4 regions of the Streptomyces sp. NPDC046925 genome follow, and region 1 is predicted to be linked to each of the others. Evidence: riboswitches for the same ligand, from Rfam matches in the RefSeq annotation. Region 1 holds a riboswitch; each other region holds the start of a gene.
The links. A riboswitch is a leader RNA that binds a small molecule or an ion and turns the genes downstream of it on or off. The one in region 1 is predicted to bind thiamine pyrophosphate.

Region 1 (7,581 bases):
GTTCGGTGGCGGCTTCGAACTCCTCGTCGGCGTATGTGGCGATCCAGTCGCCGTAGCGATGGGCGGCGAGGTCGCCGGCCTGCTCGAGGAGCCCCCGGCCCACCTCGGCGTAGATCCAGAAGCAGGGCAGGACCGCGGCGGCCAGTTCCGGGTATCCCTGGGTGTGGGCCACGGAGAGCAGGTAGGAGGTGTATCCGGTGCAGGTGGGGGAGGGGGCCCAGGCATCGACGTCGACGACGTTGCTCTGGTGCAGCGAGCTTTCGACGACGACGGCGTCGTGGGCGGACTTCGCGAAGAACGCGATGTCCTGCGGCCGGTCGGCCTTCGCGGCGGCGCTGGCCAGCGCGCGGGCGTAACCGCGCAGGTATAGGGCGTCCTGGGCCAGGTAGTAGACGAACTTCTCCCGGTCCAGGGTGCCGTCGCCGAGGCCGGTGACGAACGGCAGCTTGTCGATGCCCGCACGTATGTCGGCCGTGTCCGTCCACAGCTCGTCGCAGAAGGTCGTGGTCATGGTGGTCAGCTCCAGTACTGGTGGAAGTGGTGGACGGGGCCGTGGCCGTGGCCGACGTGCAGGGTGTCGGCAGCGCGCAGGGCCCCGGTCAGGTAGTCCTTCGCGGCGCGGACGGCGGTGTTCCAGTCGTCGTGCTGCGGGCGCAGGGCGGCGATGGCGGAGGAGAGGGTGCAGCCGGTGCCATGGGTGTTGCGTGTGTTCACCCGTGGCGCGGACAGCTCGGTGACGCCCGCGCCCAAGGCGCCCGTAGCTGCTGTGGCGTCAGCGGCGTCAATCGCGTCGGCGAGGATGTCGACGGATTGTGCGTCGTGCGTGTGGTGGCCGCCCTTGAGCAGGACACGCCGGGCGCCGGCGCGGAGGAGTGCGCGGGCCTGCTCGACGGCGTCGGCGCGGTTCTTGGCGGCGGCGGTGCCGAGGAGGTCGCCGGCCTCGGGGAGGTTGGGGGTGATGAGGTCGGCGAGAGGCACGAGACGCTCGCGCAGCACGCTCACCGCATCGGCCTCCAGGAGGCGGTGACCGCTGGTCGAGACCATGACGGGGTCCAGGACGACGTACGGGGGACGGTGGCGCTCCAGGGCATCCGCGACGGCTGCGGCGATCGCGGCGTCGGCCAGCATGCCGATCTTGACGGCGTCCACCCGGACATCGGCGAACAGCGTGTCGAGCTGCTCGGTGACGAACGCCGGAGGCACGGCATGGATTCCGGTGACGCCCCGGGTGTTCTGCGCGGTCAGGGCGGTCAGAACTGCTGTTCCGTAGGCCCCGTTGGCGGAGAACGCCTTCAGGTCGGCCTGGATGCCGGCGCCGCCGGAGGGGTCGCTGGCGGCGATGGTGAGGGCGATGGGCGGGCTGGTCACGCGGGGATCTCCTGTCGTGGGATGCGGACGAGGGAACGGGCTGCGGCCTCGGGGTCGGGCTGTCCGCAGACCGCGCTGACGACAGCGATCCCGGCCGCACCGCTTGCCCGGACCGCGGCGGCCCGGGACACGCCGATCCCGCCGATGGCCACGCACGGCAGCGCGCTGGCCCGGACGATCTCGGCCAGGCCGCCCAGACCGAGCGGGGCGTCCGCGTCCGGCTTGGTGGACTGCTCGAACACCGGACCGACACCGAGGTGGTCGACGGCATCCGGTACGTGCGCCAGCTGTTCGGGACGGCTGACGGACAGGCCGATGTAGGCACGGGGTCCGAGCCGGCGCCGGGCGCTCATGGGGGAGAGGTCCCGCTGCCCCAGGTGGACGCCGTCCGCGCCCAACCGGACCGCCACATCCAGACGATCATTGACGATCAAGGGGACACCGGTGCCCGCGAGTTCGGCCTGGATCGTCCGCCCGAGCGCGCACAGCGTGCGGGCGTCCGCGTCCGGATCGCGCAACTGGACAGCGGTCACACCGCCCTTGACGGCGGCGGCCACGGTGGCCGCGACACCGCGCTCGCCGCAGAGCCGGGTGTCGGTGACGAGATACAGGGACAGGTCAAGCGGTGGTCGCATGGGTTGCTCCTTGGGGTTACCCGGCCGGGGAAGGGCGCGGGAAACGCATCGGGAGGTGCAGGGAAAGGCAGGGCCCTGACGCGCAGGAACCGTGAGCTGTCCGCAGGGATACGGGTGTGTGTCCGCAGGAACTATCAGACGGCGGGTGGGGGGGGCGGACCCCAGGACGGGCGGAGGCTGTTCAGCAGGTGGCGTCCGGGCCGGCCGCTCACCGTAGAACCGCTCAACACCCCTGCGCTCAGCGCAGGTTGAGATCCCGGGCGAGCCGGTCCGGGCTGAGCTCGTACAGCGCATCGATCAGCGCGACCGCGAACGTGCCGGGTCCCGCCGAGCCAGTGGCGGCGATCTCCGCGGCCACGGCGAGCAGACCCGACGCGGCAGTGGCGGCCAGCAGCGCGTCGCCGGTGACGGCCGTGCAGGCAGCCACCAGGGCGCCCAGTGAGCAGCCGGTTCCTGTCACCCGTTGCAGCAGCGGGTGCCCGTTGGCCACACGCACCACGCGCGTCCCGTCGGTCAGGACGTCCTCCGGGCCGCTCACGGCGACCGCGCAGCCGTAGCGCCGGCCCAGCGCGATGGCCGCGTCCAGCGCCGCCTCGGGGGCATCCGTACTGTCCACGCCGCGCCCGCCCGTGCCGCCGCTGTCCAGCGCCAGGATCTCGGAAGCATTGCCGCGAATGACCGCCGGAGGTGCGCTCTCCAGGAGTTCGCGCGCGAGGTCGGTGCGGCAGGGCAGCGGACCGACCGCCACCGGGTCGAGCACCCACGGGCGTCCGGCCCCGGCCGCTTCCTTGACCGCGACGCGCATCGCCTCGGCCGTCACGGACGTGACCGTACCCAGGTTGACCAGGACGCCCCCGGCCACCCGGGCCAGTGCTCCGGCCTCCTGCGCGCTGTGCACCATCGCGGGGGCGGCCCCCGCCGCGAGCAGCACGTTCGCGGTGAACTGCGACACCACGACGTTGGTCAGGCAGTGCACAAGGGGCGCGGAGCTCCGCACAGACGCGATCACGTCCGCCACGGCAGCACGGGAAACAGCAGGGCCGTTATGGGCAGGTATGGAGGCAGCGTCCATCGTCAGCACCCTTCCTACGCCGGCATTACCCGGTCCAGGTTCATGCGGTCGGCGGCAAGGGGAGCAAGTCCCGTCCGCCCTCTCAGCCCGGCTACTCCCGAGCTCCCGCGGTGGTCACCACGCAATGTACATCCCTGGGGGACGGGAGTGCGCACTTGGGGCGCACTCGGGTCCTCACGTCCCGACGCGCCCGGGCCCGGACTCCGCGTTCAGGCGCGCGATCTCCGCCGGGCGCCCAGCCCTCCGCGGCTGCGACAGTGCGCGCCGCCTTTCCACGCGCTGCCGTGTGCGCAGACGGTCACTGGCCACATGCGTAGTGCATGATCGTGAACGCGTGGCGCGTGCGAGCCGCGAGGGGCGAGTTCGAGGTCCTGCCGGACGAAGTCCGTTTCGACGCAGGGCTGTTGACGGATGGTCGGGGTGAATGGCTGCGCGGTGCCCCGCGAGACACCGCAGAGTCGGTGCGCTGGGCTAGCCGCCGCAGGCGCAGTTGGTCGCGGCCGGAACTTGCCCGGAGAGCTCGCTGGCGCAGCATGTGTCACCGCTCGCGCCGGCCCGGGCGCTCTTGCCGAGGGTGTCGGCGTCGGCCTTGACCACGTAGACCTCCCAGGGCTCCTGGCCGGGGCCGTGGACCCAGACCTTGTCCTGGAGGGCGTAGCAGCAGGAGGTGTCGTTCTCCTCGAAGGTCGCCAGTCCCGCGTCCTTGAGGCGGTCGGTGGCCGCGGTGACCTGGGCGGTGGACTCGACCTCGACGCCGAGGTGGTCAAGGCGGGTGTCCTGCCCCGGCTCGCCCTCGATGAGGACGAGCTTGAGCGGGGGCTCGGTGAGGGCGAAGTTGGCGTATCCCTCACGCCGCTTGGCCGGTTCGGTGCCGAACAGCTTCGCGTAGAAGGTGATCGACGCTTCGAGGTCGCTGACGCGCAGGGCGAGCTGAGCACGGGACATGGCGGCACTCCCATTCGCTTGTATCGATGTCTGTCGATGCAACATTGCGCCCTGGATCGAAGGGTGTCAACATAGAAGAATGTCGAATCAAGAGCTTGTGGTGTTGGGGCAGACCAGTGGGGCCGACGCGTGCTGCCCGGGGCTGCTGACCACCCCGCTGGACGAGGAACAGGCGGCCGACCTGGCGAAAGTCTTCAAGGCGCTCGGCGATCCGGTGCGCCTGCGGCTGCTGTCGATGATCGCTTCGCAGGCGGGCGGAGAGGTCTGCGTGTGCGACCTGACCCCGGCCTTCGACCTGTCGCAGCCGACCATCTCGCATCACCTCAAGCTGCTGCGGCAGGCCGGTCTGATCGACTGCGAGCGGCGCGGCACATGGGTCTACTACTGGCTGCTGCCGGAGATGACCGACCGCCTCGCGGGCATCCTGACCCGCCCCGCCGGCACGCCGCTGCCCGACCGCGGCGAGACGGCCGGTACTGCCTCGTGAGCGCTGCCGCACCTGAACAGGGCGTGGCAGGGCGGCTGTCGTTCCTGGACCGCTATCTGGCCGTGTGGATCCTCGCCGCGATGGCCGCCGGCCTCGGCCTGGGCCGCCTGGTCCCGGGGCTGGGAGACGCGCTGGCCGCCGTGACGGTAAGCGGGGTGTCCCTGCCGATCGCGCTGGGCCTGCTCGTGATGATGTATCCGGTGCTCGCCAAGGTCCGTTACGACCGGCTCGACACCGTGACCCGGGACCGGCGTCTGCTGCTGCCTTCGCTGCTGCTGAACTGGATCATCGGCCCGGCCCTGATGTTCGCCCTGGCCTGGCTGTTCCTGCCGGACCTGCCCGAGTACCGCACCGGCCTGATCATCGTCGGCCTGGCCCGCTGCATCGCCATGGTCATCATCTGGAACGACCTCGCCTGCGGACACCGGGAAGCGGCTGCCGTCCTCGTCGCGCTCAACTCGGTGTTCCAGGTGATCGCGTTCTCCGCGCTCGGCTGGTTCTACCTCCAGGTGCTGCCCGGCTGGCTCGGCCTGGAACAGACCGGACTCGACGTACCCGTCTGGGAGATCGCCCGCAGCGTCCTGATCTTCCTCGGCATCCCGCTCGCGGCCGGATACCTGACCCGCCGCATCGGCGAGAAGACCAGGGGCCGCGCCTGGTACGAGGCGAAACTGCTCCCGCGCATCGGCCCGTTCGCCCTGTACGGGCTGCTGTTCACCATCGTCATCCTCTTCGCCCTCCAGGGCGACGCCATCACCAGTCAGCCGCTGGACGTGGTCCGCATCGCGCTGCCGCTGCTGGTCTACTTCGCTCTCATGTGGGCCGGATCCATGGCGCTGGGCAAGGCCGTCGGCCTCGACTACCCGCGTACCACCACGCTCGCCTTCACCGCCGCGGGTAACAACTTCGAGCTGGCCATCGCCGTGGCCATCGCCACCTTCGGCGCCTCCTCGGGGCAGGCCCTGGCCGGCGTCGTCGGCCCGCTCATCGAAGTGCCCGTCCTGATCGGCCTGGTCTACGTGGCCTTGTACGCGCGCCGCTACTTCACCGCCCCAACCGCCGCCGCACCGCAGGAAGAGCCCACCCATGCCTGACACCCCTCAGCAACCGTCGGTGCTGTTCGTCTGCGTCCACAACGCCGGGCGCTCACAGATGGCGGCCGCCTTCCTCACCCACCTCGCCGGGAATCGCGTCCGGGTCCGGTCCGCCGGATCCGCCCCGGCCGACACGGTCAACCCGGCCGTGGTCGAGGCCCTCGGCGAGGTCGGCATCGACATCTCCGCCCAGGTGCCCAAGGTCCTCACCGTGGAAGCCGTCCAGGCCTCCGACGTCGTGATCACCATGGGCTGCGGCGACACCTGCCCCGTCTTCCCGGGCAAGCGCTACCTCGACTGGCAACTGCCCGACCCGGCAGGCCAAGGCGTCGACGCCGTCCGCCCCATCCGCGACGAGATCGAACAACGCATCCGCGCCCTGATCGACGACATCGCACCGACGGCCCGCGCATGACCGGCATAGACCGTTAGGACGTCGTCGGCATGATCGGGCCGCAGCGGTTCGATGCGAACGTCCCGGGTGCGACGGCGCCGTGCTCGGCTGGACCGCCGCATCCGCGGTCTCCGACCGGTGTACGTATGCCGGGGTGGTCGAGCACTCCGTGTACGTCCACCCCAACGCCCGTGGCCGGGGCATCGCCGCCGCCCTGCTCGCGGCTCCCATCACCTCGACGGAGACGGCGGGCATCTGGACGATCCAACCCGGCATTTTCCCCGAGAACACCGCCAGCCTCGCCCTCCACCGCAAGCTCTGCTTCCGCGAGACAGGCACCCGCGAACGCATCGGCCAGCATCACGGAACCTGGAGAGACGTCGTCATGATCGAACGACGAAGCCCCGCGCTCTGACCCGGCAGGTGCCTGGCCGACGCGGCGAGCGGAAAGCAGTACGTCGATGCCGCCGCCGGAGCCGAGACCCACGCACGTCTGTCGTTTTCGGCGTCCGGGGTGGAGCTGAAGTTGTCGTCGGCCTCGCGATGGCCGAGGGTCCGCAGCAGGCGGTGCCGCCCGCGCCAGTCCGCCATTTACATAAGCTGTGAATATAAAAAGGCTATGCTTCTCGAATGAGTCGTCAAAACACCGCTCCCGACGCGTCCGCCGCCATCGGGGCAGCCCTCTACGGTCTGGCCACCAGAGCCGCGCGACGCCTGCCCAGGGACATGAGCCTGACGTCCGCCGCCACGCTGGCCACCCTGGATCGGACCGGCCCGCGGCGCATCACCGACCTGGCCGCGGTCGAGGGCGTCACCCAGCCCGCGATGACCACCCTGGTCCGGGTGATGGAGGAGTCCGGCCTGGTCGAGCGGCGCGGCGATGCGTCCGACAAACGGGTCACGCTGGTGTGCCTGACCGAGGCCGGCGCCTCCTATGTCCGGACGCGGCACCAGGCGGGCGTCGACGCGTTCGAGCAGTTGATCGGCGAGCTCACCGGCGACGAGGTCGAGGCGCTGACGGCTGCCCTCCCCGCGCTGAAGCATCTGGCAGAACTCGAAAGCCAGGACCGCGAAGGGCCGAAGCAGTGACCGGACAGCCGGTAGGCGGAGCCGAGGTGAACGAGTTACCGGTGGCGCGTTCCGAGCCGCGGCTGCTGGTCCCCGCCCTGATGTTCATCGCTCTGGTCGTGGCCGCGGTCGCCAGCCTCGGGACGCCACTCATCACCAGCGTGGCGACCACGTTCCACGTCTCGCTCGACAGCGCGCAGTGGACACTGACCGTCGCGCTGCTCAGCGGCGCCATCGCCACGCCGGTCCTGGGCCGGCTCGGTGCAGGCCCGCACCGCCGTGCCACGATCCTCGTCACGCTGGCGGTCGTCGTCGCCGGCAGCGCGCTCACCGTGCTGCCGCTGCCGTTCGCGTGGCTGCTGGCCGGCCGGGCGGCCCAGGGCGTCGGGCTCGGCCTGACGGCGCTGATGATGGGCGTGGCCCGGGACCACCTCCCCGAGGAGCGCAGCGCGGCCGTGATCGCCCTGGTCTCGGTGGTCTCGATCATCGGGGCCGGCGTCGGCTACCCGCTGGCCGCA
Region 2 (7,581 bases), on a different contig from region 1:
GTTTCTCGCGGGCGGCGTGATCTTGGCCTGCATGGCGCTCGTCGGCCCCAGCGCGCCGGACGGAACCCGCGTCGCCAAGCCGCTGCCGGCCGGCGCCCCCGATGACTTCGTGCCGAACCGCGTCATGACGTGGAACATCTGCAATCCCTGCAACGAATCCGGGAGCAACGCAGGCCGGGCCGCGGACATCGCCTCGTACGCGCCCCAGGTCGTCGGGCTGCAGGAGGCGTGCGTGCGGGACGTGGAGAGGATCCGGGACTATCTCCAGTACCTGTACGGGCTCGACTACCACGTCGAGTACGGGTCGGTGCTGCACAGTTGGAGCCGCTGCGGGGGACTGCCGTGGAATCCCGGCGGCTTCGGGCAGGCGATTCTCTCGGCGGCGCCGATGAAGGACCGCGTGAGCGTGGAGTACCCCGACGGCGGATCCGAGGACCGGGGGTACATGGAGGTCACCACCACGGTGGACGGCCGCCCCGTCCGGGTCTTCAACACGCACCTGGCCCAGCGGCAGCAGGCGGAGGTCCGGACGGAACAGGCAGGCGTACTGGCGAAGGCGGTCGCCCGGCACGACCGCACGATCGTGCTCGGTGACTTCAACGCGGTGCCGGAGAGCCCCGAGCTCACCGGGATGTGGGGCCTGGCCGCGGACGCCGACCCCGACTGCGGCCCTTCGGCCACGGGCAGCGGCGACTGCGAGACGACCACCGACTGGCAGAGCAAGTTCGACTACGTCTTTCTGCGCGGCTTCGTCTCGCTGGAGCATGGCGTGCACCTGACCGAGTACTCGGACCACGACTTGGTGCACGCCGACCTGGGACCGGCGTAGCTCACTCCTCGTGGCCTCACTCCTCGTGGCTCACTCCAGTACGCCGAGCTCGGTGTCGGGACGGCAGTGCGGGCACGCGTCGATCTGCTCGTACAGCGCTTGGCGCGCCTGGTCCCTGCTGACGCCGCGGGACCGCTTGCCCGCCATGTGGCAGCCGCCGACGTGCACGTACACCGGGGCGCGCCCGTCGAGCCCCTGCTCGACCAGCCACTCGGGGACGGGCGGCCGGGCCCGCTCACCACGAACCCGCTCGGCCTCCCGCCGCTCGGCGACCCCGATCGCCTCGTCCAGCCGCTGAACCCACATGGCATGCCAGGTCCGCAGGGTGCGAAGACGCGGCAGGTCAGGCGGGAGGTCGCTCACATGTTCGAGTCTAAGGGGCTGGCCTGCGAGGCTTCGAAGAAGGTGAGGGGGTGGCTGCGTGCCCCGCGGTCAATCGACAGGCGCCGGCTGCACGGTGAGGGACCGGATCGCGATCCGCAGCCCGATCGCGGTGCCGCTGGTGGCCGCGATCAGCAGCGCAGCCACCAGCCAGAAACTGAGCGTCTGCCCCGTCGACAGCATCACGGCCGCACCGATGACGCCCCCGATCGGTAGTCCCACAAGGGGGTGCCAGTCCTCCTTGCGAACCGCGTACATAAAACCGGGGGCGAGCGCGAAGCCGCCGATGAACGTTGCGGCCATGCGCCTGCCGGCGTCCGGAACGGCCGGGCACCCGCGGCTGTTCGGGCAGGGCGGGCCATCCATCAGCCCGGCTATCCCCCAGGCCAGGCTGACCACGGCGGCGACGAAGGCAGTCAGCGCGACGAGACCCGTCCACTTCAGGAGCATCCGCAGATCTTAAGCGGGCATGTCATCTATTTCGATAGAAATTCCAAGGGGGGCGATCGCTGGGCCGGGCGTCGAGAACGCACGACGACCTCACCCGCAGGCGGTGACCCGGTCAGGGTCCGGATGTCTGCGACACTGGATGGACCATGCCTGTACCCGGAGAACTTACCTTTGTCGCGCCCCGTGGAGCCAAGAAGCCGCCGCGGCATCTCGCCGACCTCACGCCCGCCGAGCGCAAGGAAGCCGTCGCCGCCGTCGGCGAGAAACCGTTTCGCGCCAAGCAGCTCTCGCAGCACTACTTCGCGCGGTACGCGCACGACCCGGAGCAGTGGACCGACATCCCCGCCGGGTCGCGCGGGAAGCTGCAGGAGGCGCTGCTTCCCGAGCTGATGTCCGTGGTGCGGCACATCAGCTGTGACGACGACACCACGCGCAAGACGCTGTGGCGGTTGTTCGACGGGACGCTCGTCGAGTCCGTGCTCATGCGCTATCCCGACCGCGTGACGATGTGCATCTCGTCGCAGGCCGGGTGCGGGATGAACTGCCCGTTCTGTGCGACGGGGCAGGCCGGTCTCGACCGGAATCTGTCGACCGCCGAGATCGTGCACCAGATTGTTGATGGGATGCGCGCGCTCCGGGACGGGGAGATTCCCGGTGGGCCCGCCCGGCTCTCCAACATCGTCTTCATGGGGATGGGCGAGCCGCTCGCCAACTACAACCGGGTCACCGGAGCCATCCGCAGGCTGACCGACCCCGAGCCGGACGGCGTGGGGCTCTCCCAGCGCGGCATCACCGTCTCGACCGTCGGGCTCGTGCCCGCCATCCACCGGTTCGCCGACGAGGGCTTCAAGTGCCGGCTCGCCATCTCGCTGCACGCGCCGGACGACGAGCTCCGCGACACCCTCGTACCCGTCAACACGCGGTGGAACGTGCGTGAGGTCCTCGACGCGGGCTGGGCGTACGCGGCCAAGTCCGGGCGCCGCCTCTCCATCGAGTACGCGCTGATCCGGGACATCAACGACCACGCCTGGCGCGGTGACCGGCTCGGGCGGCTGCTCAGGAACAAGCCCGTGCACGTGAACCTGATCCCGCTGAACCCGACGCCGGGCTCGAAGTGGACGGCATCGCGGCCGGAGGACGAAAAGGCCTTCGTGGACGCCATCGCCGCTCACGGGGTGCCCGTCACGGTTCGTGACACCCGAGGTCAGGAGATCGACGGGGCATGCGGTCAGCTTGCCGCGTCGGAGCGTTAGTCTGGCTTGAACACAACTGCACAGCCGGAACACATCTTCATATTCCGACAGGGGAGCGCCACAGCGCTGAGAGTGCGGCACCAAGGACAGGTTGGCCGCAGACCCTCTGAACCTTGCCCGGGTCATTCCGGGTAGGAAGTTCGGACACCACTCAAGCTGTTGCGCCCTGCCCGCGAACCGGTCCGATCCGGCCTGGTCCGCGGGCAGGGCCGCGTCTCTTCCTGGTCACTCCAGGAGGATTGAACTCAGTTGAACTCAGTGAGCAGCATCAAGAAGAGCACTGCCATCGCGGTCGCGGTCGGCCTCGGAGCCGTCGCGCTCACCGCCTGCGGCGGCTCGTCGGGCAGTGGCGGCGAGACGGACTCCAAGAGCGTCACGCTCGTCAGCCATGACTCCTTCAACGTCTCCAAGGACGTACTGAAGGCGTTCGAGAAGAGCTCCGGGTACAAGGTCAACGTCCTCAAGGACGGCGACGCCGGAGCCGCCGTGAACAAGGCGATCCTGTCGAAGGACAACCCCCAGGGCGACGTCTTCTTCGGCGTCGACAACACCCTGCTCTCGCGCGCGCTCGACAACGGCCTCTTCCAGTCGTACGAGGCCAAGGGCTCGGACCAGATCCTTTCGCAGTTCCGCGTCGATCAGGGCAAGCATCGCGTCACGCCCGTCGACAGCGGCGACATTTGCGTCAACTACGACAAGAAGTACTTCGCCGACAAGAAGCTCGCGCCGCCGAAGACCTTCGCCGACCTGGCCAAGCCCGCCTACAAGAACCTGCTCGTGACCGAGAACGCCGCGACCTCCTCGCCCGGCCTCGGCTTCCTCCTCGGCACCGCCGCCCAGTACGGCGACGACGGCTGGCAGGGCTACTGGAAGAAGCTCAAGGCCAACGGCGTCAAGGTCGTCGACGGCTGGGAGCAGGCCTACAACGAAGAGTTCTCCGGATCCGCCGGTGGCAAGAAGGCCAAGGGCGACCGCCCGCTCGTCGTCTCCTACGCCTCGTCCCCGCCCGTCGAGGTGCTCTACGCCAAGCCGCAGCCCAAGGAGGCGCCGACCGGCGTCGCGACCGGCACCTGCTTCCGGCAGGTCGAGTACGCGGGTCTGCTCAGCAACGCCAAGAACGAGAAGGGCGGCAAGGCGCTGCTCGACTTCCTGATCGGCGCCGAGTTCCAGCAGGACATGCCGCTGAACATGTTCGTGAACCCGGTACGGAAGAACACCGAGCTGCCCGAGCTGTTCACCGAGCACGGGGTGAAGGTCGACGATCCGCAGACCATGGCTCCGAAGAAGATCGCCGACAATCGCGAGCAGTGGGTCAAGTCGTGGACCTCGCTCGTACTGAAGTAAGCAGACCCCGTAAGGGGCTCTCGCGCGGGAGCGCGGCGCGGCTCGGTCTCATGGCCGTGCCCGTCGCGTTCTTCGCGCTCTTCTTCGCCTACCCGGTCGCCGCGATCGTCGCGCGCGGCCTGAAGGTGGGCGGCCAGTGGCAGTTCGGGCGGATCGCGGACGTCGTGGCGCAGTCCGACGTCCGGCACGTGCTGTGGTTCACCACCTGGCAGGCGCTCGCGTCGACCGCGCTCACGCTGCTCATCGCGCTCCCCGGCGCGTACGTCTTCGCGCGCTTCGAGTTCAGGGGCAAGCAGGTGCTGCGGGCGGTCGTCACGGTGCCGTTCGTGCTGCCGACGGTCGTCGTCGGCACCGCGTTCCTCGCGCTGCTCGGCCGTGGCGGGCTGCTCGACGAGATGTGGGGCGTGCGGCTCGACACCACGGTGTGGGCGATCCTGCTCGCGCACGTCTTCTTCAACTACGCCGTCGTCGTACGGACGGTCGGCGGGCTCTGGGCTCAGCTCGACCCGCGCCAGGAGGAGGCCGCCCGGATGCTCGGCGCCTCGCGGTGGACGGCCTGGCGGACGGTGACGCTGCCCGCGCTCGGCCCCGCCGTCGCCGCGGCGTCCCTCATGGTCTTCCTGTTCACGTTCACCTCCTTCGGCGTCGTACAGATCCTCGGCGGACCCGCGTACTCGACCCTCGAAGTCGAGATCTACCGGCAGACCGCCCAGCTCCTCGACCTGTCGACGGCCGCCGTCCTGACGATCGTGCAGTTCGCGGCGGTCGGCCTGATCCTCGCCGTGCACGCGTGGACCGTGCGCAGACGGGAGACCGCGCTGAAGCTCGTCGACGCCGCCACGGTCGCGCGGCGACCGAGGGGCGCGGGGCAGTGGACGCTCCTCGGCGGGGTCATGGCCACGATCGCCGTACTGATACTGCTGCCGCTCGGAGTGCTGATCGAGCGATCGCTGAGCGGCCCGGGCGGGTACGGCTTCACCTACTACAGGGAGCTGACGTCGGCGGAGGGCGGAGCCTTCCTCGTCCCGCCGATCGAAGCGGTCTGGAACTCGCTCCAGTACGCGCTCGCCGCCACCGCCATCGCCCTGGTGATCGGCGGGCTCGCGGCGGCGGCGCTCACCCGGAAGGCCGGTCGCCTGGTGCGCGGTTTCGACGCGCTCCTGATGCTGCCGCTCGGCGTCTCCGCGGTGACGGTCGGCTTCGGCTTCCTGATCACGCTGGACAAGCCGCCGCTCGACCTGCGCTCCACCTGGATTCTGGTGCCGCTCGCGCAGGCCTTGGTGGGCGTGCCCTTCGTCGTACGCACCATGCTGCCCGTCCTGCGCGCGGTGGACGGACGCCTGCGCGAGGCGGCGGCCGTGCTCGGGGCGTCGCCGCTGCGGGCGTGGCGGGAGGTCGACCTGCCGATGGTGCGGCGGGCGCTGCTCATCGCCGCCGGGTTCGCCTTCGCCGTGTCGCTCGGTGAGTTCGGCGCGACCGTGTTCATCGCGCGGCCGGACAACCCGACGCTTCCCGTCGCCGTGGCACGGCTCCTCGGGCGGGCGGGCGAGCTCAACTACGGCCAGGCGATGGCCCTTTCGACGATCTTGATGGTGGTGTGCGCGGTGTCCCTGCTGCTGCTCGAACGGCTCCGTACCGACCGCACGACCGGGGAGTTCTGATGGGCGCGGACACGGGTGCGGGGCTGCTGACGCTGGCAGACGCGACCGTGCGGTTCGGGGCGCGGGCCGTCCTGGACGGGGTCGGCCTCGAGGTCGCGCGGCACGAGATCGTGTGCGTGCTCGGGCCCAGCGGCAGCGGCAAGTCGACCCTGCTGCGCGCGGTCGCCGGGCTCCAGGAACTCGACGCCGGGCAGGTGCTGCTCGACGGCCGTGATCAGCGGGGTGTGCCCGCGCACAAGCGCGGGGTCGGCCTGATGTTCCAGGACCATCAGCTCTTCCCGCAGCGTGACGTGGCGGGCAATGTCGCGTTCGGGCTGCGTATGCACGGGGTGTCGCGGGGCGAACAGGCCGACCGGGTGGCCGAGTTGCTCGACCTGGTGGGTCTGCCGGGGGCGCAGCGCCGGGCCGTCGCCTCACTCTCGGGCGGGGAGCAGCAGCGGGTCGCACTCGCGCGTGCCCTCGCGCCACGACCGCGGCTGCTCATGCTCGACGAGCCGCTCGGGCAGCTCGACCGGTCGCTGCGGGAGCGCCTTGTCGTCGAACTCCGTGAGCTGTTCGACGAGTTGGGTACGACCGTGCTTGCGGTCACGCACGACCAGGGCGAGGCGTTCGCGCTCGCGGACCGGGTCGTGGTGATGCGGGACGGGCGGATCGCCCAGTCCGGTACGCCGCTCGATGTCTGGCGGCATCCCGCGGACGAGTTCGTGGCGCGGTTCCTGGGCTTCGACAACGTCGTCGACGCGACGGTCGTCGGTGAGGTGGCGGACACCGTCTGGGGCAAGGTTCCGGTGCCGGACGGCGCGCAGGACGGGCCGTGCCGGTTGCTGGTGCGGCCGGCCGGGGTGCGGCTCGTGCCCGCTGACGAGGGGGTGCCGTGCGTGGTGACGGCGCGCACCTTCCGGGGCACCCATGTCGCCGTCCATCTGGAGCCGCGGGGCGGGCCTCGGCTTGAGGCGGCCTGTGCGTTGCGGGACGCTCCGGGCGTGGGGGAGAGCGTGGGTGTCGCGTTCGATGCGGGGGACGTCGTGGTGCTGGGCCGATGAGATGGTCCCGCGCGGCGCGGAAACTCGGGTGACCAGGGGTTGTGGTCGACCTAGGGTGCGCGTCATGACGTCTTTGGGTTCGGGTTCCTTGGAGTACGACCGCTACTGTGCCGAAATCGCCGAGCAGTTGGGGCAGCTGCGGGCCACCCTGGCCGGGGCCGATCTTTCGGCCACCGTGCCTACCTGCCCCGAGTGGACGCTGGGGTACCTCGCCCGGCATACGGGCGGTGCCGTGCGGTGGGCGGAGCGGCTGGTCGCCACTCGGGCCACGGGGGACATACCGGAGGAGGACGTGCCCGGCATCCAGGGGCCCGAGGGGGATGATCCCGCCGCGCTCGACGCGTGGCTGGCCGAGACCGCCGAGCTTGCGCTGAAGACGCTGTCCGGCGTGAGCGCCGAGACCTCGGTGTGGAGCTGGGCGGAGCCGCAGAACGCCGGGTTCTGGGCGCGGCGCATGACGCATGAGGTGGCTGTGCACCGGGCGGATGCGGCGATTGCCGCGGGTGTCCCTTATGAGGTCGCGCCGGATGTCGCCGCCGATGCGATCGATGAGTGGCTGGAGATCGTGCGGTTCGTGCAGCGGACCGAGCCCGGGGACAGTGCGGGGGAGTTGCGGGGGG
Region 3 (7,581 bases), on a different contig from region 1:
GCGTCTACCCCGAAACCCGGCAACTCCCTTGCAATCCAAGGTCGTTGACCCGATTTCGCCATGCAGAAACGTACCTGTCAACGAGTGAATATGCGTCCGCACTACCCACCCCCATGAGCCCTACTATCGGCCTGCCATGACAGCAGCAGGGAACCACCAGGTGAGCCGAGCGGAGACCGCCCGCCGGGGCAACCGGCAGAGCCGAGCGGGCATCAGAGACGTCGCCGCCGCCGCCGGTGTCTCCATCACGACTGTCTCCGACGCACTCAACGGCAAGGGCCGGCTCCCGGACGCCACCCGACGCCACGTCCGCGAGGTCGCCGAACGGCTGGGCTATCGCCCTTCCGCGGCGGCCCGAACGCTCCGTACCGGCAAGTCGGGCCTCATCGGCCTGACCGTGACGACGTACGGGGATGAACCTTTCACCTTCACCGAATTCGCGTACTTCGCGGAGATGGCCAGAGCCGCGACCTCGGCCGCGCTGGCCCGCGGCTACGCCCTTGTCATCCTTCCCGCCACCTCCCGGCGCAGCCCCGTCGACGTGTGGTCGAACGTAGCGCTCGACGGCACCGTCGTCGTCGATCCGTCCGACCACGACCCCGTCGTCAGCGAGCTCGTGCGCCAGGGCCTTCCCGTGGTGTCCGACGGCCGTCCGGCCGGGTCTCTGCCGGTCACCGCCTGGGTCGACAACGACCACGAGGCGGCGGTCCTGGAGATCCTCGACCACCTCGCGGCGGCCGGAGCCCGCCGCATCGGACTGCTCACCGGGACCACCACGGACACGTACACCCATCTGTCCACGACCGCCTACCTGCGCTGGTGCGAGCGCGTCGGCCAGGACCCCGTCTACGAGTCCTACCCCGCCCACGACCCGTGCGCCGGCGCCGTAGCGGCCGACCGGCTGCTCGCCAGACCCGACCGCCCCGACGCCGTATACGGCCTCTTCGACCCCAACGGCACCGACCTGCTCGCCGCCGCCCGCCGCTACGGCCTGCGCGTCCCGGACGACCTGCTGCTCGTGTGCTGCAGCGAGTCCACCGTCTACGCCACCACCGAACCGCCCATCACCACGCTCTCGCTCAAACCGCGCCGCATCGGCACGGCCGTCGTCCAGCTGCTCATCGACGCCATCGAAGGGCTGGATTCGGGCCGTCCCGTCGAGCAGGTGATACCGACGGAGCTGATCGTGCGCACCTCGTCCGAGCGACGTCCGCCGCGTACGACGGTCAGCCCACCCCGCTCGCCCGGACCGGGTTGAGCGGTCCGTTCGGCGGGGAGAACCCCCGTCAACCGGGCAGTGCCCGGCACTGCCCGGTCGTGACCCGGGGGGAAACCCCTACCCAATTCGGGAGAAAACCTCGGTGAACAGGGGTTCAGCACTGATTCACCACCCCTGGTGCACCACACAGCGCGAGCCGCATTCCTATGATGGGCGGACGACACCGCGGGCCGCTGCGACCAGGCAGTCCGATCTCGGTGTAGATGCGGCGTAATGGTGGTGGAGGGGTCGATGACTCAGGGGGCCGGTCAGGGACCCGATGTGCGGACGGCGACGTTGCGCGACTTCCGCGTTCCGGCGTACGTCCATGAGGCCGGGCCGGTCCAGGGGGACCCGGCGGGCGTGGCGGCTCCGGGCGCCCCCGTGGAGGTCGCCGGAGTGCCGGACGAGGGCTACACCCCGACCCAGCGCGACCTGCCGATCATCAATCGCGGGGACACCGTGCAAGTGGAGGTGCAGCCCATGCCGGAGCCTCCGCAGGCGCCGACCGACGAACACGGTCCGCTGTTCGTCGTGGGCGATGTGCACGGCTATCTGGACGAGCTGCTCGCGGCGCTCCACGAGCAGAACCTCATCGACGGCGACGGCGACTGGTCCGCGGGCAACGCACGCCTGTGGTTCCTCGGCGACTTCACCGACCGCGGCCCGGACGGCATCGGCGTCATCGACCTCGTGATGCGCCTGTCCGCGCAGGCGGCCGCCGCGGGCGGCTACTGCAAGGCCCTGATGGGCAACCACGAGCTGCTCCTTCTCGGCGCGAAGCGGTTCGGCGACACCCCGGTCAACTCGGGCGCGGGCACGGCCACCTTCCAGGCAGCCTGGCTCCTGAACGGCGGCCAGAAGACCGACATGGAGCGTCTGGAGGACCACCACCTGCAGTGGATGGCGCGCCTCGACGCGATCGAGTCGGAGGACGGGCATCTCCTGATGCACTCCGACACGACCGCCTATCTGGATTACGGCGACTCGATCGAGGCCGTGAACGACACGGTCCGCGAGACCCTCACCCGCAACGACGCCGACGAGTGCTGGGACCTCTTCAGGAAGTTCACCAAGCGCTTCGCCTTCCGCGACGAGTCGGGCCCCGGTGCCGTACGCGAACTCCTCGACATGTACGGCGGCCACCGCATCGTGCATGGCCACAGCCCCATCCCGTATCTGCTCGGCGATGTCGGCTCGGAGGATGACTCCGACGGCGGCGGTCCCGTAATCGAGGGCCCGCACATCTACGCAGGCGGACTGGCCATCGCCATGGACGGCGGCGTGACCATGGCCGGAAAACTGCTGGTCTGCCAACTGCCCCTGGATAACTGAGCGTTCGCTGGGCAGGCGCTCCTCTACACGATCACGCGGGCCAGGGGGCCCAATTCTGGAAACCCCCTGTCACCGCGTGCCGTCACGGCTCTACCATCGGCTTATCCGTAGCAGGCTCCCCTCCGTTTCTGCCCGACGGCTCGCAGCCATGCGAGCTCCCAAGCCCTACGGAGCATCGGGGGATGCACATGAACAGCGCTCCACAACTGCTCAATGAGGACCGCCCCGAGTACGAGCGGATCCTCGATGAGGCGCTGCGCACCGCACCGAACCGTCCTGATCTAGCCGCACTGGGCGAGCGGCTCAATCCGGAGCAGCTGCGCACCATGGCGCTGAACGCCACTGCGCTGATCACTGCCGCCGCAACGACCGAGTACACGCACTACGTGAAGGTCCGCGAAGAACTGCGCGAAGGCGGATCTGCCGCATCACCGATCCGTGAGCGGAGCACCGAGGGCACGGCGGAAGCCGGTTCCGGCGGGCTCGGCATCGCCACGACGATGGGGGAGGTCACCGTTCAGGCTTCGGGGGCCGGAGCCGTCGCCGTCGTCGCGGTGCTCGCGCCCCTTCTCGCCGGGGCGGCCGCCGCGATCTTCCTGCTCGTCGGCTACATCCTGAAGATGCTCACCCCCGAGCCCGCCTTCGCGGACACCCTGCTCACCGCGGGATGGCTGTTCGGCGCGCTCACCGCGGGCGGCATCCTGGTCGCCGCGGTCGGTCTGCTCCTGACCGCGCTGCGCAATGGCTCCACCTCGCTCCAGGCCGGTTCGTACGGCGATCAGAACGAGGAGGTGGTCCGCGCCAGGGAAGCCTGGGGCAAGGCACTCCTGGAGCGCGGCGTCCTGCCGTTCCTGCGGGAGGCGCTCGCGGATCCGGGAGCGGCTCACGCGGCCCGCACACCGGCCGGGGATCCGCACAGCCGGATGCCTCACCTCGGCTATCACAGGCCGGGGTTCAGCAGCCCGGGCGGCGGGCAGACGACGGGAGCGCGCCCGAGCTACTCGAGCCCGGACTTCTCGAGCCCGGACTTCGGCGGTCCCGAACACAAGCCGGAGTAGTACCGAAGTGGTACGCGACGCGGCTTCGGGCGGGCGGCGATGACCGTCCGCCCGAAGCGCCGTGCCGTAACGCATTGCCATAACGCGGTGCCGTACGCCGCTCAGTCGGCGATCGGCAGGTACACGCGGTTTCCGGCTGCCGCGAACTCCTTGGACTTCTGGTCCATGCCCGCCGCGATCTCCTCCTGCGTGCCGCCGTGCTCACGCCGGATGTCGTGCGAGATCTTCATGCTGCAGAACTTCGGCCCGCACATCGAGCAGAAGTGCGCCGTCTTCGCGGGCTCCGCCGGCAGCGTCTCGTCATGGAACTCCCGTGCCGTGACCGGGTCGAGGGCCAGGTTGAACTGGTCCTCCCAGCGGAATTCGAAGCGCGCGTCCGAGAGCGCGTCGTCCCAGTCCTGCGCGCCCGGATGCCCCTTGGCGAGATCCGCCGCGTGGGCAGCGATCTTGTACGTGATGACGCCGGTCTTCACGTCGTCGCGGTTGGGCAGGCCCAGGTGCTCCTTGGGCGTGACGTAGCAGAGCATGGCCGTGCCCCACCAGCCGATCATCGCGGCGCCGATGCCGGAGGTGATGTGGTCGTACGCGGGCGCGATGTCGGTGGTCAGCGGGCCGAGCGTGTAGAACGGCGCCTCCTCGCAGATCTCCTGCTGAAGGTCGATGTTCTCCTTGATCTTGTGCATCGGGACGTGGCCCGGGCCCTCGATCATCGTCTGTACATTGTGACGCTTGGCGATCGTGTTGAGTTCCCCGAGAGTGCGCAACTCGGCGAACTGCGCCTCGTCGTTGGCGTCCGCGATCGAACCGGGGCGCAGGCCGTCGCCGAGCGAGTACGTCACGTCGTACGACGCGAGGATCTCGCAGAGCTCCTCGAAGTTCTCGTAGAGGAAGCTCTCCTTGTGGTGCGCGAGGCACCATGCGGCCATGATCGAGCCGCCGCGCGAGACGATGCCCGTCTTGCGGTTGGCGGTGAGCGGGACGTACGGAAGGCGCACGCCCGCGTGCACCGTCATGTAGTCCACGCCCTGCTCGGCCTGCTCGATGACCGTGTCCTTGTAGATCTCCCAGGTCAGCGCCTCGGCCTGGCCGTCGACCTTCTCCAGGGCCTGGTAGAGCGGCACGGTGCCGATGGGGACGGGGGAGTTGCGCAGGACCCACTCGCGGGTGGTGTGGATGTTGCGCCCGGTGGAGAGGTCCATGACCGTGTCGGCGCCCCACTTGGTCGCCCAGGTCATCTTGTCCACCTCCTCCTCGATGGAGGAGGTCACCGCGGAGTTCCCGATGTTGGCGTTCACCTTCACCAGGAACTTCTTGCCGATGATCATCGGCTCGATCTCCGGGTGGTTGACGTTGGCGGGGATGACCGCGCGGCCCGCGGCGACCTCCGCGCGCACGACCTCGGGATCGAGGTTCTCGCGGATCCCGATGAACTCCATCTCGGGTGTGATCTCGCCGCGGCGGGCGTACGCGAGCTGCGTCACCGCCTGGCCTCCGCGGCCCCTGCGCGGCTGGCGCGGGCGGCCGGGGAAGACCGCGTCGAGGTTCTTCAGGCCGCCGCGCGGCGAGGTGTGCTTGATGCCGTCGTCCTCGGGGCGGGGCGGACGGCCCGTGTACTCCTCGGTGTCGCCGCGGGCGATGATCCAGTTTTCGCGGAGGGGTGCCAGGCCCCTGCGGACGTCGGTGTCGATGGACTCGTCGGTGTACGGACCCGAAGTGTCGTACAGGGTCACGGCCTTGCCGTTGGTGAGGTGCACCTGCCGGACCGGCACCCGCAGATCGGGGCGCGAGCCCTCGACATACGCCTTGTGCCATCCGATGGACTTCCCGACCTCGATGCTCTGGTTCTGCGTCGAGGCAGGCGTGCGTGCGTCCGATGTGGTCATGAGACCTACTCCCTACGCCGGCATTACCCGGTAACAGGTTCGGCGGTCGACGCAGCGGATTCCGTACGGATCGTGCACTTTTCGTGCCGCTTCGTACGGAGTTCAGCGCCCTCTCAGCCCGGTGCTCCGAGCTCCCGCGTTTGCAAAGGTGGCTCCACGCTAGCGTCATATCGGGCGCGCTGAACAGAGGGCCCTCTCCGTTCTTGCGATGATCGGGCAGTGACCACCACAGAGCCGCCGTCCCAGCCGCCCGTCCCGAACACGCCTCCGGACCCGCATGGGCACTCCCACAGCCACGGTCCGGCGGCGCCCGTCTCCAAGCATCTGCGCAAGGTCATCGCGGCCGTGCTGATTCCTTTCGCCACGGCGGTCGTCGTGGGGCTCGCGGTGTTCTGGCCGGGTGGCGCACCGGACCATGAGCGCACCGGAGTCGGCTTCGACCGCCAGACCCAGTCGGCCGACGTGACGAAGGTGCAGGAGCTCCCCTGCAAGGACGTCAACGCCTCCCAGACGCCGCCCAACGGCGACACCTCCACCGCGGAGGGGCAGTCCGCGGAATCCCGCTCGAAGGGCGTCTGCAAGAAGGCGACGATCGAGGTGACGAGCGGCAAGGACACGGGCCGCACGTTCACCGAGATCGTCCAGCCCGACTCACCGCGGCAGTTGCGCCAGGGACAGGAGGTGGTGGTCGCCTACGAACCCACGGCTCCCGAGGAACTGCAGTACTCGGTCACCGACGTGAACCGGAAGTTCCCCATGGCGCTGCTCGCCGGGATCTTCGCGCTCGCCGTCGTCGTGGTGGGACGGATGCGCGGCGTCATGGCCCTGGTCGCCCTGGCTTTGAGCTTCCTGGTCCTCACGTTCTTCATCCTGCCCGCGATCCTCCAGGGCTCGAACCCGCTGGTCGTGGCGGTGATCGGGGCCAGCGCCATCATGCTGATCGCGCTCTATCTGTGCCACGGCCTCACGGCCCGTACGTCGGTCGCCGTACTCGGCACCCTGATCTCCCTGCTCCTCATCGGGCTGCTCGGCTCGCTCTTCATCGGCTGGGCGTCCCTGAGCGGCAACACGGACGACAACACCGGCCTGATCCACGGCCTGTACCCGTCCATCGACATGAGCGGTCTGCTGCTCGCGGGGGTCATCATCGGCTCGCTCGGCGTGCTCGACGACGTGACGGTGACCCAGACGTCCGCCGTCTGGGAACTGCACCAGGCCAACCCCACGATGGGCTGGCGCCGGCTGTACGGCGCGGCCATCCGCATCGGCCGCGATCACATCGCCTCGGTCGTCAACACCCTCGTCCTGGCCTACGCGGGCGCGGCGCTGCCCCTCCTGCTGCTCTTCTCGATCGCGCAGAGCAGCGTGGGCACGGTGGCCAACAGCGAGCTGGTGGCCGAGGAGATCGTGCGCACGCTGGTCGGTTCGATCGGCCTGGTCGCTTCGGTGCCGGTCACGACCGCGCTCGCGGCCCTGGTGGTCTCCGCGGACCGGACGGGAAGCGGCGCGGGTCGGTCGGAAGGCGGCGCGATCCGGGCAGGAAGCGGTGCGGGTCGACCGGGAAGCGGTGCGGGTCGACCGGGAAGCGGTGCGGGTCGGCCGGGAAGCGGCGCGGGCCGGACGGGAAACGGCGCCGCCCCTGCTCCCAAGCAGACCCGTGGCGGAAAGGGCCGGCGTCGCAAGGCCTGAGCCCCCGATGCCACAAAATGCCCCAATCTGCCGTACGGCTTCACCCGGCTCCCGGCGTCAACCCGCGCTCTGCTCCTCGGCGAGGATCCGGTCCAGCGCTTCGTCCAGATGCGTCTCGAAGTCCGCGAGCGCCCGCTCCTGCCCGAGCGGCACCAACTTGTCCGTACGGTCCAGGAAGGCGAGCAGCGGCGGGATCCCCACCCGGAACAGCGCCTGGTCCGCACCGACCTGAAGCCTGATGTGCACCTCGTCGAGCAGTTCGGGATCGGTGGGCGCGATGTGCACATCCCCCTCACCGCACGCCTCGCCCATCCCGTCGACCAGCAGCTCACGGCCGAAGGCCCAGGTCACGGGTGCG
Region 4 (7,581 bases), on a different contig from region 1:
GCTCGGAGGTGGCGTCTTCCCGGGAGTCACCGGTCACGTCGGGGACCTCGACCTCGCGGCCCTTGCTGACGACGAGCGTGATGGCGGAGCCCGCCTTGCGCTTGGTGCCCGTCTCCGGGTCCGTGCTGATCACGGAGCCCTTGCGGACCTCGTCGCTGAATGCCTTCTTCGTCATTCCGGGGGCGAGCCCGGCGTCCTTGAGCTTGTTCCTTGCCTCGGACAAGGGGCGGCCCTCGAGGTCGGGGACCTTCACGATCTCCGGGCCCCTGGAGATCGTCAGCGTCACGCTGCCGTTGTCACGGATGCGCTCGCCCGCCTTGGGGTCGGTGGCCATGACTGTGCCCCGCTTGTCCGTGTCGCTGTAGGCGCGCTTGATGTCCCCGACGTCGAGCCCGGTCTCGTCCAGGCGCTTCTTGGCCGCCGACTCGCTCTTCGCGAGGAGCGGCGGGACCTTCGTGAACTGGCCGGAGTTGATGTACCAGACGCCCGCGCCGATGCCGAGGGCGAGCAGGACGGCCGCGACGATCGCCAGGACCCCGCGGCGCGGGTTGGGGCGCCCTCTGCGGCCGGGGGCGGCGGGCGGCTCGGGGGGCGGCGTGGCCAGGATGCTCGTGCGGTTGAGCGCGTCCTGACGGCTCGGCTCGTCCTGACCGCCGTCCGCGGGGAGCGGCAGCTGTACGGCGCGTCCCGCGCGCGGGATCACGTTCGTACGGTCTTCGGAGTTGTCGTGCGGGTCGTGGTCCGCCGTGAGGGCCTGCGGAGGCACCGCGTCCAGCTGTTCCACGGAGAGCGCGGCCCGTGCCTGCCTGGCCTGCCCCAGGAGCGCCACCGCGTCGTGCGGGCGGACCTCGGGGTTGCGGGCGGTGGCGGAGGCCACCAGGTCGTCGAGTTCGACGGGCAGGCCGGGGACGGCCGCCGACGGGGGCGGCACGTCCTCGTGGAGGTGCTGGTAGAGCACCTGGGCGGGCGACTCACCGGAGTGCGGCTTGGCGCCGGTCAGCATTTCGTAGAGCACGACACCGCTGGCGTACACGTCCACGCGCGTGTCGGCCGTGCCGTGCTCTATCTGCTCGGGGGCGAGATAGGAGACGGTGCCCAGGATCGTGCCGGTCGTGTTCGTGACGGTGTCCACGGCCCGCACGAGACCGAAGTCGGCGACCTTCACCCGGCCGTCGTCCCCTATGAGGACGTTCTCCGGCTTCATGTCGCGGTGCACGAACCCCGCGCGGTGCGCGGCGCCGAGCGCGGCGAGGACCGGCTCCAGGATGTCGAGGGCCGCGCGCGGCTGGAGGGCGCCGCGCTCGCGGAGCACGTCACGCAGGGTGCACCCGGCCACGTACTCCATCGCCAGATAGACGTACGCCCCGTCGGCGCCCTGGTCGTACACCCCCACCACGTTCGGGTGGGAGAGCCGGGCGATCGACTTCGCCTCGCGGATGAAGCGGTCGACGAACGAGACGTCGGCGGCCAGCGTCGGGTGCATCACCTTGAGCGCGAGCACGCGGTCGAGGCGGGTGTCCACGGCCCGGTAGACCGTGGCCATCCCGCCGACCGCGATCCGCCCGTCCACGCGATAGCGGCCGTCGAGCACCTGCCCGACGAGCGGGTCCTGAAGGGTCGTGTCCACGGGGGGATTCTACGAGCCACCGCTGACACCGATGCCCGCCCGGGGAGGCCCGGGCCCCGACTGCAGCCGAGCTGTGACAGGCGCCGGAGATCAGAAGGCGGGCCGCTCCGGATCGAGCCGGGCCATCCCCTCCACGGGCGAAGAAGCCTCGGCGAAGTGCCTCCGGGGAATCCGCCCGGCCCGGTGCGCGAGCCGCCCCGCCTCGACGCCGTGCCGCATGGCCTCGGCCATGAGGACCGGCTCCTGCGCCCGTGTAACGGCGGAGGCGAGCATCACACCCGCGCACCCCAGCTCCATCGCGAGCGCCGCGTCGGACGCCGTGCCCGCCCCCGCGTCCAGGATCACCGGCACGCCCGCGCGCTCGACGATCAGCTGGAAGTTGTGCGGGTTGCGGATGCCGAGCCCGGAGCCGATGGGGGAGCCGAGCGGCATGATCGCCGCACAGCCCGCGTCCTCCAGCTTCCGGGCGAGCACCGGATCGTCGTTCGTGTACGGCAGGACCGTGAAACCGTCGTCGACCAGGGTCTCCGCGGCGTCGATGAGCTCGATCGGGTCGGGGAGCAGCGTGCGCTCGTCCGCGATGACCTCGAGCTTCACCAGATCGGTGCCGAGCGCCTCCCGTGCGAGCCGGGCGGTCAGGACCGCCTCGCCCGCGGTGAAGCAGCCCGCCGTGTTCGGCAGGACGCGGATGCCGAGCCGGTCGAGGACGGAGAGCACGGAGCCCTGCACGCCGGGATCCAGGCGGCGCATCGCGACCGTCGTCAGCTCCGTGCCGGAGGCGACGAGGGAGCGTTCGAGGATGTCCAGGCTCGGCGCACCGCCCGTACCCATGATCAGGCGCGAGGAAAGGGTGAGCCCGCCGATGACGAAGGGGTCGTCTGCCATGTCGGTTCAGCCTCCTTGGACGGCGGTGAGGACCTCGACGCGGTCCCCGTCGGCGAGCGGCGTTGCGGCCCACCGCGTGCGCGGTACGACCGTTTCGTTGAGGGCGGCGGCGACCCCGGAGGGGGCCGCGGTGAGGGTGGCCACGAGGGCTTCGAGCGTGGTGCCCGCGGCCACATCGCGTGCTTCTCCGTTGACGGAGACGGCTGTAACGGCTGGGAGAGTCATGCGGGCTGCTCCATGAAGCGCTGCGTGAGGGAGGCGTCGGCGAAGCGCAGCGGGGTGAATCCCCGCGCCTCGTCGGGCAGTTCACCGGTGGTCAGGGCGTGCGCCATCACGTCGCCGGTGACGGGCGTCAGAAGCACGCCGTTGCGGTAGTGGCCGGTGGCCAGCTGGAGGCCGGGGAGCGCGGTCGGGCCCAGCATCGGCGCGTTGTCGGGGGAGCCGGGGCGCAGGCCCGCGCGGGTCTCGGTCAGCGGCAGTTCCGTGATGCCCGGTACGAGTTCGTGGGCGTCCCGGAGCAGCTCGTACACGCCGCCCGCGGTGACCGTCGTGTCCCAGCCGAGCTCCTCGGTGGTCGCGCCCACGACGAGTTCGCCGTTCTCGCGGGGCACCAGGTAGACGCTGCTGCCGCGCACGACGGCGCGCACGGTGCGGCTCAGGAACGGCGCGTACCGCTGCGGCACGGCCAGCCGCAGCACCTGCCCCTTCACGGGGCGCACGGACGGCAGGACGCCCTCGGGGACCCCGGCCAGACGCCCGCTGAGACTGCCCCCGGCGAGCACGGTCTGACCGGCCTCCAGGGCGGTGCCGTCGGCGAGGACGACTCCGGTGGCCCGGTCCGCCGCGACCGCAAGGCGCTCCGCCCACACGCGGTGGAAGACCACGCCCGCCCGCTCGCAGGCCACCAGGAGTGCGGCGGCGAGCCTGCGCGGGTCGACCTGGTGATCGCCGTCGACGCGCAGGCCGCCCCGCACGCCGGGCGCGAGCATCGGCTCCAGGCGGCGGCACTCGCGCCCGCTCAGCCACTCCGACGTGAGCCCGGAGCGCTCCTGGAGGGCGTGCAGCTCACGCAGGTGGGCGCGGTCGTCCGAGTCGAGCGCGACGGCGAGCGTGCCGCACGCGCGGTAGCCCAGATCCCGGCCGCTCGCCTCGGCGAGCTCGGCCGCGAACTCCGGATAGCGCTGCGCGGAGGCCAGATTGAGGCCGAGGAGCGTCTGCTCCCCGTAGTGCAGCTCGGTGACGGCGGCCAGCATGCCCGCGGCTACCTGCGCCGCGCCGCCGCCCGGTTCGGGGTCGACGACCGCGGCGGACATGCCGAGCTGGGCCGCCCGCCAGGCCGTGACCAGGCCGATGATGCCGCCCCCCACGACCAGGACGTCGGTCGTCTTTTGGGGTGCTGTGGGTGAATGCATGGGCGTCCAGCCCCTCCCTTCGCCGGCATGACCCGGATCAGGTTCGTACGGTCGGAGGCCGTTCCAGCCTCCCTCTCAGCCCGGTGCGTCCGGGCTCCCGCGAGTGTCTGCACGGCAACCTTAGCCTTTGGCGCCCCGGCGCAGTAGGGCGGCTGTGCGCTCACGGACCGTGACGTTGTGTCAGAGATCTCCTCGCCGGGCCCTGAGATGCTTCCGCCCCACCGTCCTACAGTGATCGGGTGAGCGAGCAGCAGAGGCAGGACGAACGGCGCGTGGTCATCGTCGGCGCGGGGATGGCCGGGGTGCAGACCGCCGTGGCCCTGCGCGAGCAGGGATTCGCCGGTGCGGTCACCCTGATCGGCGCGGAACCCCACCAGCCGTACGACAGGCCGCCGCTGTCCAAGGCCGTGCTGCTCGGCAAGGCGGAGGGCTCCGCCTTCGACATCGACTTCGAGGCCCTGGGCATCGAGCTGAGCCTGGGCCACCGGGTCACGGGTATGCGCCCGGCGGACCACGCGCTGGACACCGCCTCGGGCCCGGTGCCCTACGACACCCTGGTCATCGCCACCGGCGCCGAGCCGGTCCTGCTGCCCGGTACGTCCGGAGTGCCGGGCGTCCATCTGCTGCGCACCCTCGACGACGCCGAGCGGCTGCGGCCCGTGCTCGCCGGGCAGCACCGCATCGTCGTCGTCGGCGCGGGCTGGATCGGCGCCGAGTTCGCGACCGCCGCGCGTGAGGCCGGCTGCTCGGTCACCGTCGTCGAAGCCGCCGGGCGGCCGCTCGCGGGGGCCCTGCCCGAGGAGGTCGCGGCGCCGATGACGTCCTGGTACGCCGACTCCGGGGCCGAACTGCGCGTCCACGCGCGCGTGGACCGCGTCGAGCCCGGCAGCGTCCTGCTCGCCGACGGCACCCGGCTGCCCGCGGACGCGGTCGTCGTCGGCATCGGCGCACGCCCCGCCACGGACTGGCTCGCGGACTCCGGCATCACCCTGGGCGCCCACCGCGAGATCGTCGCCGACGACCACCTGCGGACGTCGGAACCCGATGTGTACGCGGTCGGCGACTGCTCCTCCTTCCCTTCGGGAAGGTATGGCGAGCGCCTTCTCGTCCACCACTGGGACAACGCCCTGCAGGGCCCGCGCACGGTGGCGGCGAACATCATCGGCGAGACACCGTCGGCGTACGACCCCGTGCCGTACTTCTGGTCCGAGCAGTTCGGCCGCTTCGTCCAGTTCGCCGGTCATCACACCGCCGACGACGAGCTGGTGTGGCGCGGCGATCCGTCGGGCGCGGCCTGGAGCGTGTGCTGGCTGCGCGGGGGCGCCCTTGCGGCCGTTCTCGCGGTGGGCCGCCCCAGGGACCTGGCGCAGGGCCGCAAGCTGATCGAGGCGGGCGCACGCCTCGATCCCGGCCTGGTGGCGGACCCCGCGGTACCGCTGAAGAAGGCCGTGCTGCCGTAGGGCTTGCGTATCCGAGGGGGCGGCTGCCCGGCCGCTGTCGGTGCCCGGAGCTAGGCTTGTCCCCGTGACCGAGATTGACGCAAAGACCGATGCTCTCGTCCCCGAGTGGCTGCACCTTCCCGACATCGCAGAAATGCTGGACGTCGAGGTGACGCGTGTGCGCCAGCTGGTCAAGGAGGGCCAGCTGATCGCCGTACGCCGTGGTGAGAACCGCGCGCTCGCGGTGCCGGCCGCCTTCATCGACGGCGAGAAGATCGTCAAGGGCCTCACCGGCACCTTGACGCTCCTGAGGGACGACGGCTTCACCGACGAAGAGATGCTGGAGTGGCTCTTCACTCCCGACCCGACCCTGCCCGGCACCCCCGCGCAGGCCCTGAGCGAGAATCGCGGGACGGAGGTGAAGCGCCGCGCACAGGCGCTCGCCGTCTGACCGACACGGAAAACCGTTGCGTACGGGCCGTGTGTCCTCCGGGGCACACGGCCCGTAGGCCGCCGACGACCGGGGGGACCCACACATGGCCACCAAGCCTGCCCGCGAGCAGCTCGCCGACGCCCGCCTCTACCTGTGTGTGGACGCCCGCAAGCGCCAGGGAGACCTCCCCGAGTTCCTGGACGCCGTCCTCGGCGGCGGCGTCGACATCGTGCAGCTGCGGGACAAGGGCATGGAGGCGGCCGAGGAGCTCGAACACCTCCAGGTCTTCGCCGACGCCGCCCGCAGGCACGGCAAGCTCCTCGCGGTGAACGACCGCGCGGACGTCGCGCACGCCATCGGCGCCGACGTGCTGCACCTGGGCCAGGGCGACCTGCCCGTGCCCGCGGCCCGCCGCATCCTCGGCGACGACGTACTCATCGGCCGGTCCACGCACGCCGAAGCCGAGGCCGCCACCGCGGCGACGCAGGACGGCGTGGACTACTTCTGCACGGGCCCCTGCTGGCCCACCCCCACCAAGCCGGGCCGGTACGCCCCCGGACTCGACCTCGTCCGGTACGCGGCTTCTCTCGATTCCCTCGGCACTGACCGCCCCTGGTTCGCCATCGGCGGCATCGACGCCGGCAATCTCGACGAGGTGCTCGAAGCGGGCGCCCGCCGCGTCGTCGTCGTGCGGGCCATCACCGAGGCGGACGATCCGGCGGCCGCGGCGGCCGACTTCGCAAAGCGGCTGCGTACGGCCTGATCGTCGATCTTCGGCCAACCTTCGCGGAGGCTGTCCGCAGGGTGGACGGGGATTGGCCGGTAGCGGTGGCCCGTCGCTAACCTGCCCGTATGGCCCTAGGCACACCTTCCACCAGATCAGATCGCGCACGCACCGTGCGTGACATGCTCGCGACCGGCGAGACGACGTACTCCTTCGAGTTCTCGGCGCCGAAAACCCCGAAGGGCGAGCGGAACCTGTGGAACGCCCTGCGCCGGGTCGAGGCGGTGGCCCCCAGCTTCGTCTCCGTGACGTACGGAGCGGGCGGCTCGACGCGGGCGGGCACGGTCAAGGAGACGGAGCAGATCGTCGCCGACTCGACGCTCACGCCGGTCGCCCATCTGACGGCGGTCGACCACTCCGTGGCCGAGCTGCGCAACATCATCGGGCAGTACGCGGACGCCGGCATCAGGAACATGCTCGCGGTCCGCGGCGACCCGCCCGGCGACCCGCTCGCCGACTGGGTCAAGCACCCCGAGGGCCTGACGTACGCCGCTGAACTCGTCCGGCTGATCAAGGAGTCGGGCGACTTCTGCGTCGGCGTCGCGGCCTTCCCCGCGATGCACCCGCGCTCGGAGGACTGGGACATCGACGTCCGGCACTTCGTCGACAAGTGCCGGGCGGGCGCCGACTACGCGATCACACAGATGTTCTTCTATCCGGAGGAGTATCTGCGCCTTCGTGACCGGGTCGAGGCCGCGGGCTGCTCGACACCGATCATTCCGGAGATCATGCCGGTCACGAACGTGCGCATGCTCGAACGGCTGCCCCAGCTCAGCAACGCGTCCTTCCCGCCGGAGCTCAAAGAGCGCATCCTCACAGCCAAAGACGATCCGGCGGCTGTACGCTCCATTGGCATCGAGTTCGCGACGGAGTTCTGCGCGCGGTTGCTGGCCGAGGGTGTCCCGGGGCTGCACTTCATCACGCTCAACAACTCCACGGCGACTCTGGAAATCTACGAAAATCTGGGCCTGCATCACCCGCAGGCCTGACCGGCCGTACCC

Region 2: linked by a shared signal. The riboswitch ahead of ABZ906_RS36060 (thiamine ABC transporter substrate-binding protein) and the one ahead of thiM (hydroxyethylthiazole kinase) in region 1 are both predicted to bind thiamine pyrophosphate.
Region 3: linked by a shared signal. The riboswitch ahead of thiC (phosphomethylpyrimidine synthase ThiC) and the one ahead of thiM (hydroxyethylthiazole kinase) in region 1 are both predicted to bind thiamine pyrophosphate.
Region 4: linked by a shared signal. The riboswitch ahead of thiO (glycine oxidase ThiO) and the one ahead of thiM (hydroxyethylthiazole kinase) in region 1 are both predicted to bind thiamine pyrophosphate.

Annotation. Positions count from the first base shown of each region.
Region 1 covers NZ_JBEYWZ010000004.1:589,957-597,537, forward strand. Annotated here, with positions in the region: gene tenA (thiaminase II) at 1-511, opposite strand, end outside; gene thiD (bifunctional hydroxymethylpyrimidine kinase/phosphomethylpyrimidine kinase) at 517-1,368, opposite strand; gene thiE (thiamine phosphate synthase) at 1,365-2,003, opposite strand; gene thiM (hydroxyethylthiazole kinase) at 2,242-3,075, opposite strand; TPP riboswitch at 3,069-3,194, opposite strand; gene ABZ906_RS21195 (ArsI/CadI family heavy metal resistance metalloenzyme) at 3,547-4,020, opposite strand; gene ABZ906_RS21200 (metalloregulator ArsR/SmtB family transcription factor) at 4,100-4,507, shown strand; gene arsB (ACR3 family arsenite efflux transporter) at 4,504-5,601, shown strand; gene ABZ906_RS21210 (arsenate reductase ArsC) at 5,594-6,016, shown strand; partial or broken gene ABZ906_RS21215 (N-acetyltransferase family protein) at 6,090-6,410, shown strand; gene ABZ906_RS21220 (MarR family transcriptional regulator) at 6,722-7,084, shown strand; gene ABZ906_RS21225 (MFS transporter) at 7,081-7,581, shown strand, end outside.
Region 2 covers NZ_JBEYWZ010000012.1:179,516-187,096, forward strand. Annotated here, with positions in the region: gene ABZ906_RS36040 (endonuclease/exonuclease/phosphatase family protein) at 1-829, shown strand, start outside; gene ABZ906_RS36045 (DUF6233 domain-containing protein) at 860-1,192, opposite strand; gene ABZ906_RS36050 (hypothetical protein) at 1,262-1,660, opposite strand; gene rlmN (23S rRNA (adenine(2503)-C(2))-methyltransferase RlmN) at 1,807-2,913, shown strand; TPP riboswitch at 2,953-3,069, shown strand; gene ABZ906_RS36060 (thiamine ABC transporter substrate-binding protein) at 3,172-4,257, shown strand; gene ABZ906_RS36065 (iron ABC transporter permease) at 4,233-5,918, shown strand; gene ABZ906_RS36070 (ABC transporter ATP-binding protein) at 5,918-6,961, shown strand; gene ABZ906_RS36075 (maleylpyruvate isomerase family mycothiol-dependent enzyme) at 7,026-7,581, shown strand, end outside.
Region 3 covers NZ_JBEYWZ010000005.1:455,783-463,363, reverse strand. Annotated here, with positions in the region: gene ABZ906_RS23590 (LacI family DNA-binding transcriptional regulator) at 137-1,258, shown strand; gene ABZ906_RS23585 (metallophosphoesterase) at 1,511-2,593, shown strand; gene ABZ906_RS23580 (hypothetical protein) at 2,776-3,651, shown strand; gene thiC (phosphomethylpyrimidine synthase ThiC) at 3,753-5,534, opposite strand; TPP riboswitch at 5,527-5,682, opposite strand; gene ABZ906_RS23570 (YibE/F family protein) at 5,754-7,223, shown strand; gene ABZ906_RS23565 (SsgA family sporulation/cell division regulator) at 7,281-7,581, opposite strand, start outside.
Region 4 covers NZ_JBEYWZ010000003.1:401,618-409,198, reverse strand. Annotated here, with positions in the region: gene pknB (Stk1 family PASTA domain-containing Ser/Thr kinase) at 1-1,627, opposite strand, end outside; gene ABZ906_RS15070 (thiazole synthase) at 1,718-2,512, opposite strand; gene thiS (sulfur carrier protein ThiS) at 2,519-2,737, opposite strand; gene thiO (glycine oxidase ThiO) at 2,734-3,924, opposite strand; TPP riboswitch at 3,922-4,035, opposite strand; gene ABZ906_RS15055 (FAD-dependent oxidoreductase) at 4,218-5,384, shown strand; gene ABZ906_RS15050 (Rv2175c family DNA-binding protein) at 5,449-5,814, shown strand; gene thiE (thiamine phosphate synthase) at 5,900-6,559, shown strand; gene metF (methylenetetrahydrofolate reductase [NAD(P)H]) at 6,649-7,569, shown strand.